DNA from 2 places in the Paenibacillus cucumis (ex Kampfer et al. 2016) genome. Region 2 is predicted to be linked to the other one. Evidence: riboswitches for the same ligand, from Rfam matches in the RefSeq annotation. Region 2 holds a riboswitch; the other holds the start of a gene.
What was found. A riboswitch is a leader RNA that binds a small molecule or an ion and turns the genes downstream of it on or off. The one in region 2 is predicted to bind thiamine pyrophosphate.
Positions count from the first base shown of each region.

Region 1: another riboswitch for thiamine pyrophosphate. It lies ahead of thiC (phosphomethylpyrimidine synthase ThiC); the one in region 2 lies ahead of H7T88_RS16650 (thiamine phosphate synthase).

Region 1 covers NZ_JACLIC010000051.1:62,041-66,749, reverse strand. Annotated here, with positions in the region: gene H7T88_RS27010 (Fe-Mn family superoxide dismutase) at 1-143, opposite strand, end outside; gene H7T88_RS27005 (alpha/beta hydrolase) at 397-1,419, opposite strand; gene H7T88_RS27000 (IclR family transcriptional regulator) at 1,848-2,591, shown strand; TPP riboswitch at 2,753-2,866, shown strand; gene thiC (phosphomethylpyrimidine synthase ThiC) at 3,293-4,709, shown strand, end outside.
Region 2 covers NZ_JACLIC010000025.1:81,755-86,463, forward strand. Annotated here, with positions in the region: gene H7T88_RS16630 (hypothetical protein) at 1-321, shown strand, start outside; gene H7T88_RS16635 (hypothetical protein) at 318-869, shown strand; gene H7T88_RS16640 (hypothetical protein) at 856-1,878, shown strand; gene H7T88_RS16645 (ABC-F family ATP-binding cassette domain-containing protein) at 1,933-3,486, shown strand; TPP riboswitch at 3,526-3,635, shown strand; gene H7T88_RS16650 (thiamine phosphate synthase) at 3,895-4,614, shown strand; gene thiO (glycine oxidase ThiO) at 4,692-4,709, shown strand, end outside.

The DNA of each region.
Region 1 (4,709 bases), on a different contig from region 2:
TCCAGAAGTTTAACGTAGGAGGGCTCAAGGTCAGGAACCAGTGTGCGAATGATGAGCGTATGTTCTTTCTCTTGCTCTTTCCAGAAACGGATTTCTTCCAGCGTCCGTAGAGGAAGCAGATGACCGTATCCATCGCAGTTCATATGCGTTATACCTCCAATCTTTCAGATTATTTTTCGAATCCGCTCTTCGTCCAATTACCTTTGCTCTGTCTCAACAGTGTATTCTTGGGACGCATTGTCCTATGTGTATAAAAAAAGAGCCCCGGAGGGCTCTAAACACATCGAAATGCTGTATATCATTTGGATTGGTGAAAAGCATATTCCTAATCGCTCGTTACCTGCAGATTTCTGCCAGCTAACAAGATAACATAACAGGACTACGGACGAAATTAGCTTATTCCTGCCGGTTTTGTTGCACATCCTCACTGCTTGTTTTCGTCACATGACTAAGGAAAATCGACACACGGCGTAGATATTCCTTCGGATGCTCCCGGAAGATCAGTTCATGATGCGCGCCTTGTACAATCCATTCTTCTGAATAAGGATTCGTCTGATTAGCGGCAAGTTGTTCGGCAATCGGATAAGGGGCCTTCTCATCTTCTGTACCATGAATAAAGAAGATTGGGAACGGATAGTCCTTTTTCTTCACTTCCTGATACGGGATTTGCTGCAAGCCGGTACCGTTCAAGATCGGGAAGAGCAACTTCATAATCTCGAGCGTAGGCTGACGCGGCAGATTGATCTGATTATGAATGTTGTGGTACAGCGTATCCGGCTCCAGCAGGAATGTACTGTCCAGAATCATGGCATCCACTTCTTTGGTTAGCAGTCCGGTTTGCAGAGCCGTGCCTGCTCCCATGGAAAATCCCCAGACGACCAGCTCCTGTGCTCCGCGCTGTTTAGCAAACTGAATAGCTCCCAGCAATTGCTGAGACTCAGCTTTACCACCTGTTGCTACCGCTCGGTTGACCTGAGAGGCAAAGCCGTAATCGAACATCACCACATTAAACCCGAGCTGGTGCGCGTAATGGGCGAGGTCATACATAGGCACCCAGGTTTCCTCCCGATTGGCTCCATAACCGTGGCTGAAGATGATGGTTTTGCCCGTATCGGTATTCGCAGGGATATACCAGCCTTGCATGGTTCTGCTACCGTCGGCCGCAGGGAATGTAATGTCCTCATATTTCATGTTTTTGGCCTGCATCGGGTTCGAAAACACCGGTGCGACCGTAGGGTTGGAGAGCACCCAAGCAATATAACCGTGTAAGGCAATAAAACAAAACAACAGAAAAAATACAACGGAGAGCAGCAACGCTACGACAATATGTTTGAACCGAATCAGCCTCGGTGACAACGAAGAGGGCAGATCGGACACTTTGGTATGCAGCGGGGCTTCGCTCTGGGATGTCGGATACATGCACGCCCCTCCTTTGAGTTTCGGTTGAGGATTAATATGGACAAGGACAAGATCATAACGATATGAAAATAGCATATAGGTACTTTTTAGCACGTATTCATGACAATGGCATCCTAATGCTAAAGTCACGCTTTTGATATTTTATCTAAATTCGTTTCTATCTTTATCGTATGTCCCGATATAGTCAAAGTCAATTGATTGGAGGTATTTGTTACGCAATTGTTATATAGTTCTTAAGATGTAGAGGTAACAATTCCATAGTGTGTAAATTACAGGAGATTACGATGTGCCAATTGGATATCCTTGTTCATTTTTTTGTTTTCAGATCATCTTCAAAACGGTTCTTTTTGGTTTACAGATGAGACCGTTTCTCATATAATTTATGTAACCAAGTTTCATGTGATGAAACATGAGGAGGGCATCATGCCATGGAAGACCGCAAGTTAACCGTCCGGGCTGTAGAACGGGCGCTGGATATATTATTATGTTTTACCACGCGCAGTGATCTTGGACTCACTGAAATTGCTAGTCAGATCGGTTTGCACAAAAGTACGGTACATCGATTGATGGCTACACTGGAGGATCGGGGGTTCGTAATACGTGATGCGGCAACCGAAAAGTATCGGCTAGGTATTCGGATCTGGGAGCTGTCAGCGCATATGTCACGTAGTGACGATCCTGCAATTTTGCTGTTACCTGCAATGGAGAGGCTGCGTGATCGCTTGGGCGAAACCGTAAGTCTCTACCTTCGTGACGGCGGTGAACGGATTCGGATTCAGGCTGTGCAGAGTGATCAGGCGATTCGGCGGGTTGCACCTGTAGGGGTCAGACTGCCGCTTTCCGTAGGAGCCTCCAGCAAAGTATTAATGGCTTTTGCCGCTGATGAGGATCGGGAGGAACTGATGAACGGCCCGGAATGGCCAGTATTTATCGATCCGGCCGTCTATCTGGCACAAATGGAAGACATTCGAGTGAGTGGCTACGCAACCAGCTATGAGGAACGCGAGCCGGGAGCTGCCGCTGTGTCTGTGCCAATTATGGATCGCAGAGGCAACATTGCAGCAGCGCTTTCCGTGTCTGGACCTGTTAGCAGGCTCTCGCAAGAGACATTACATGAGTACGCGCCTGTGTTGAAAGAAGCAGCTGTACAAATGGGACTTATGTTGCCATAGGGGAAGGCTCTTGCATGAAGTTTTGCTCGAAGGGAATTTCCTCTCTGGAATATTAAGGTTGAATTTAAGCCCAGATTACGCTACTCTGTAATGGACGACCCAGCGGGGTCGGTTGAATGTCATATTTTAAGTTGAACAGCGGCTTGATTGTCGCAATACGTTTACGTTACTGGGGGAGTCCGAATTGTCCGGACTGAGACGGGATCGCATGAGATCCCGGACCCTTTGCACCTGATCTGGATCATACCAGCGTAGGGAAGTAATCGGCCATATGACCACAGACACCACAGACGTTAACCCGGGATCCATGCTGTATTGCAGCAGGTGGCCCTTGTTGCGTGTATGGTGATGGACATTAGTCGGTTCCTTCGGAACCGGCTTTTTTTATTTACAGCGGCAAGCAGAGATTCAGTTGTTGTATTTCACCTTGGAAGTGACAGCACAATAATTGCGGCATATATGCCTGGACTTCTAAGAGAAGTGATCTCGTGTTTCGTGCTCATGCTGATTGTACATAAAAGTTGTCTTTTGGATCATTCTAGCTGCTTATGCAGGGTCAATCCTGCTGTGCTTCTGTGCTCTGCTTTTTCCAGACAGGTGTGGTAAGTCAAAGCTGTCACATTGGTGGACGATATGGGCAAATGAAGATCACAGAGGAGGAAACAGGAGACATGAATACAGGTAACCAAACAGGGCAACAGATGGGAATAGAGGAAACAGGGCGCGATGGTCATCCGGTGGAAAAGAAAACCGGAGCGGCTGGAGGGGTACAACCCTTCCCGGGCAGCCGCAAAGTCTACATTCAGGGCTCACGACCGGACATTGCTGTACCGGAGCGTGAAATTGCCCTTCATGATACGAATACTCCCCAAGGGGTGGAGCATAATGAGCCGCTGCGTGTCTACGATACGAGCGGCCCGATGACCGATCCCGAATTCCAGATGGATATTCGGAAGGGATTACCTGCGCTCCGAAATCACTGGATTATGGAGCGCGGTGACGTTGAAGCATATGAGGGCCGCGCAGTGAAGCCGGAGGATAACGGATTGAAGGCGGGAGGACGGAGAGCCGGGGCAGAGGAGTACCCGGGATTCCGCGGTCAACCGCTACGTGCTCAGGCTGGACGCTCTGTCACACAGATGCATTATGCAAGGCAGGGCTTGATTACGCCCGAGATGGAGTACGCCGCTATTCGTGAAGGCGTAGAGCCTGAATTCGTGCGGCAGGAGCTGGCGAGCGGCCGGGCTATTCTTCCATCCAACATCAATCACCCGGAGAGTGAGCCGATGCTGATTGGGCGTCATTTTCACGTGAAGATCAACGCCAACATAGGTAATTCCGCTGTATCTTCCTCTATCGAGGAGGAGGTGGAGAAGATGACCTGGGCTGTTCGCTGGGGATCGGATACGGTAATGGATCTCTCCACAGGCAAAGACATTCATACCACACGGGAATGGATCATCCGTAACTCCCCAGTGCCGATTGGTACGGTGCCGCTCTATCAGGCACTGGAGAAGGTAAATGGCGAGGCGGAGGCCCTCACTTGGGAGTTGTACCGGGATACGCTGATTGAACAGGCGGAGCAGGGCGTGGACTATTTTACAATTCATGCGGGTGTGTTGCTCCGATATATTCCGATGACAGCGAAACGGATGACGGGAATAGTGTCTAGAGGCGGGTCAATTATGGCGGCGTGGTGCCTGGCACATCATCAGGAGAACTTTTTGTACACTCATTTTGAAGAAATCTGCGAGATTATGAAAAGGTATGACGTTGCTTTCTCCCTCGGGGACGGACTGCGTCCAGGTAGCATCTACGATGCCAATGATGAAGCACAGATGGCGGAGCTCGCCACACTTGGGGAATTAACGCAGATTGCATGGAAGCATGATGTGCAGGTGATGATTGAAGGGCCGGGGCATGTGCCGATGCACAAGATCAAGGAGAATGTGGATTTGCAGATGGAGATCTGCCAGGAAGCGCCGTTTTATACGCTCGGGCCACTGACCACAGACATCGCACCGGGATATGATCATATTACGTCTGCGATTGGGGCAGCGATGATTGGCTGGTTTGGTACGTCTATGCTCTGCTATGTCACTCCAAAGGAGCATCTGG
Region 2 (4,709 bases):
TGGAATATCCGTATTTTAAACGAAGCCTTGAATGACAGGGTGAAAACAAATGCGGCTATGGAAGGAAGAGTTCATACGACACTTCTTACAGGTGGTTTTGTCGGATACACCGGAGCTGAGGTTCTGCATACGGTGCGGCAAATGACAGGTACAGGGGTTCATGTTGAGTTAGACGGTCATGAGTATGTGGTTGATCCACTTGAACATCGATCAGCTATGATTCCGGTTGAGCTGGATGGGAATTATCGAGTTGAATATAACCGAAGTGCATCGGGTGAATTGTTAAAGCTTTCTTTTTGGAAGGAGGTACAGAGACCGTGATCAATGCAGTATCCAAATTGTTTGCGGTATTGCTTGCCGTTCTACTGCTCTATGTGTATCCTGCAGCCGAGACTGCTGAACGTCAGGATGATATTGCACGCTTGACAGCGACTCAGAGTGTCATACGATTTGTGGATGCTGTCCGCACCAAGGGATATATCTCACCTCGAATGCTCGCGGAGTTTCAAGAACAGTTAGCCCAAACGGGCAATAACTATGACATATCCATGGAACATTTACACAAAAAATATGTCCCCCAGTATTCAGATCCGATGATTCAGAGTAGCTTCACGGGTACATACGAGGTTGTTCATGATGCATACTACTTGTCACAGATTCAGGAGCGGTTATATCCGTTGTCTAGCACATTGTCCGTCGATGATCCCGGGCGCAGATATACGCTCAATATGGGTGACTTCTTCACCGTGAGTCTTAAGAGTACCAACCGCACACCTTCCATGATGATACGAGAATGGTTACAAGGTACAGTTCAGGCTTCTGCGGTTTTTGCTTCTTATGGAGGTATGGTACTGAATGAAGATTACTGAGCTTTCTATCGTGTTTATTCTCATTTTCTTTCCGTTATTTTATATCCTCTCGTTTCATACGCAAGATGCGCAAGAGGCCAATGAACTGGCTTATCGCTACAAAACAGCGTTACAAACCGCAGTGATGGATGCTGGCGCGGTCATGCACCAGAATGAAAAACAACATGCTGAAGCAGGTTATGATTCTGCCAAGTTTGTTAAAGCGGATAAGGAACTAGCATTGACTACCTTTACCCAAACGATGGCATTAAACATGGGCATACAGGATGACAAGGAAGCTATTCAACATATGTTTGATTATATTCCAGCGATTGTAGTTCTGGATTATGATGGTTATTACATTTTTGCCAAGGAAACCGAGATGACTGGGGAGATGGAAAAGTCTCATAGACATGTGTGGAGTCCCAAAAAACCTTATACATATTCAGATTCAGACGGAAATAGCATTAATTTCACACTTGACGGTTATGTGTATGCTTATGATGCTGGTGCAGGGAAATGGATCGAAGGATTTCAGCAGGAGCTGGCCTCGAATTCCACGATTCCATTGCTTCAGGACTCTACAACTTTTGAACAGGTGCGGCGTAGCCGGATCGTGACCCGAATACAGGAAGAGCTTGCAGACGTAATCAATCGACATAATGAATTTTCCAGGAGAAATGGTGTCGCTTATCTATTCACGATGCCTTTAGTCTCGCAGGAAGATTGGTACAATTCGATCAATGATACGGGTATTATGGCTTTTATACAGGGGATCGCTGTAGGGGGTCAGAAGATTAACAATTATGCCATTGGTGGAGGCCGGCTAGTCAAAAAAACAGCGATCATTGGCGGGATTGATCCCGAAACAGGCATAAAATATCATTATCCTGCCACCTGTAACCCCGGTTTTCGTGCTGAAGAGGTGTTTACAACTGCAAGACAGGCAGCGGCCAGAGGTTATTTCGAATATGATTGCTTCGCGCAAGTGTCATTACTTTCAGAAAAGACTGAACCTGTGCTAGAATAGGGTTTTGGAACGTGAACTAAAAGTAATGTATATAGATAGGAGCAGTCTCATCTTATGAGTTTATTGTCAGTAGAGAACGTCAGTCACAATTTTGGAGACCGTACGTTATTTAAAAATGTTTCGTTTCGTCTGCTTGCTGGAGAACGAGTGGGTCTGGTTGGGGCTAATGGTGCCGGAAAATCAACCCTAATGAATATTCTCACCGGAAAATTGCTTAAGGATAGCGGTAAAGTGGAATGGACGCCAAAAGTTCGATATGGCTATTTGGATCAACATACGAAGTTAACACCAGGCAAGACCATTCGTGATGTGCTTAAAGATGCTTTTTTGCCGCTACTGGAACTGGAGAAGCAAATGATGGCCATTACGGATCAGATGGCTGATGCCGATCCAGACAAACTTGAGCAGTTGCTTGAAGAAATGGGCGATATTCAGGAACAGCTTGAACAGGGCGATTTTTATCTGATTGATGTGAAAGTGGAAGAAATGGCAAACGGTTTGGGATTAAATGCAATTGGCCTTGATCGGGATGTTGCAGCTCTCAGTGGTGGACAACGTACGAAAGTCCTGCTTGCAAAATTGTTGTTGGAGAAACCCACTGCCCTTTTGTTGGATGAGCCGACAAACTATCTGGATGTAGAGCATATTGAGTGGCTAACTAGATATTTGAAAGACTACCCATATGCTTTTCTATTGATTTCCCATGATACAGAGTTCATGAATGAAGTGGTTAATGTCATTTATCATCTGGAATTTGCAAAATTGACGCGTTATGCGGCCAACTATGAGAAATTTCTTGAAATGGCGGATATGCAGAAAGCACAGCATATTGATGCCTATGAGAAGCAACAGGAATACATCAAAAAGCAGGAAGATTTCATTCAACGAAACAAAGCTCGAGCTTCGACCTCTGGTCGAGCGAAAAGCCGGGAAAAACAACTTGGAAAGGTCGAGCGAATTGATCGACCAGACGAAGCAGCAAAACCAACATTTAAGTTCAAGGATGCCCGCGCAAGCAGCAAAACCGTTTTTGAAGGTATTGATTTTGAGATCGGTTATACGTATCCATTACTACCTAAGATGACCATGACGATTGAACGTGGTGAAAAGATCGCGATTGTGGGGTGTAACGGGGTAGGTAAATCAACACTGCTTAAAACAATCTTGGGTAAAATAGCGCCAATAAGCGGAAAAACGTTTCTTGGAGATTATTTGGAGACGGCATACTTTGAACAGGAAGTGCGAGCCGGGAATATTACACCGATCGATGATGTATGGAACGAGTTTTCACATCTAACGCAGAACGAGGTGCGAGGACATCTTGCACGTTGCGGGCTCAAAAATGAGCATATTACGCGTCCGCTTAACATGCTGAGCGGGGGGGAGCAAGCCAAAGTCCGTTTGTGCAAACTATTGATGCGTGAGAGCAACTGGGTCTTGTTTGATGAGCCGACAAACCATCTGGATGTAACGGCGAAGGCTGAGCTACAGCGGGCGCTGAAGGAATATAAAGGAACCGTTTTACTTGTATCGCACGAACCGGATTTTTATGAAGGCTGGGTCACCAAAACGTGGGATGTAGAAGAGTGGTCCGAAAAAGCACGATGACAAAAAAAACCGGTTGTGGTAATATAGGCTACAACTTCATATGAACACTGGGGGGGCCGCACGATGCGGCTGAGATGGAAGAATGCGATTCCGGACCCTTTGCACCTGATCTGGATCATACCAGCGTAGGGAAGTGGCGCGTTTCAGCGAAAACGATAGTAATGATTCTTAACGTAAGAACAGGATTTTATTACATCGTGATGCCAAGCGGTTCAATATCAAATAAACAGTTATAGATTTGACTATCAAACTGTTTAACAGGTATTTGTCAGACGCTTGTGATTGAACTGAACCTTTGTTTATACGCAGCCACTCCCCTACGGGAGTGGCTTTTTTGGTTTTATATTTGTCATTACTACTTCTCCAAGCCTGTAGCTGAAAGGAGCGAGAACGAGATTGCATACCTTGATGTTTGATTATGATGCTCATGAATCAGGTAAAACTTCAACAGACCAGTGGTACAAGCGGACAGATAAATCTGTACCAACCTGTGGACTAGAGCAAGACTTTTTTGAGTTACATGTGATATCTACGAATAAAGCGGAACAGTCAGTCATGTTGAAGGCAGTCAAAGATATTTGGCCTTATGTGCATTACATTCATATCCGGGAAAAGCAACTCTCGCAACAGGAATGTTTTAACTGGGCCAAATTGATGGCAGAAGCGGGTGTTCCAGCTTCCCGCATTGTAATCAACGGTGCGAACCTATATTCGTCAGGCTATTTTTATCAAGGGGTACATTGGAGCCAAGATATGCTGGAAAGGGCAAAAGTAATGGTAAAGCCGGAGAACAAGCATGATTTGAGGCTCCGGTTGGGGATATCGGTGCATTCGTTGCATGAAGCGAGAATTGCCGAAGAGTATGGCGCGGATTACCTTTTTTTCGGGCATGTGTACGCAAGTGCAAGCAAACCGGATTCTGTAGCGAGGGGATTAGATGCGTTATCGGAAGTGTGCTCCAGTGTCAAGGTGCCTGTTATTGCAATTGGGGGGATTCAGCCAGATAACATTCGGGCCGTCAGGTCTGCGGGAGCCAGGGGTGCTGCTGTGATCTCAAGTGTGTTAAAACATGCAAACCCTGCTCATGCTGCTGCGCTTCTTAAACAGGCTGTGGAAGCGGTGAAGTGAATGTTTCTCGATCAAAAAGTTGGAAATGACGCCAACCTAATAAGATCGGAATGTTGTTCAAACAAGGAGATGACAAAATGGTACAGAGAGGACCG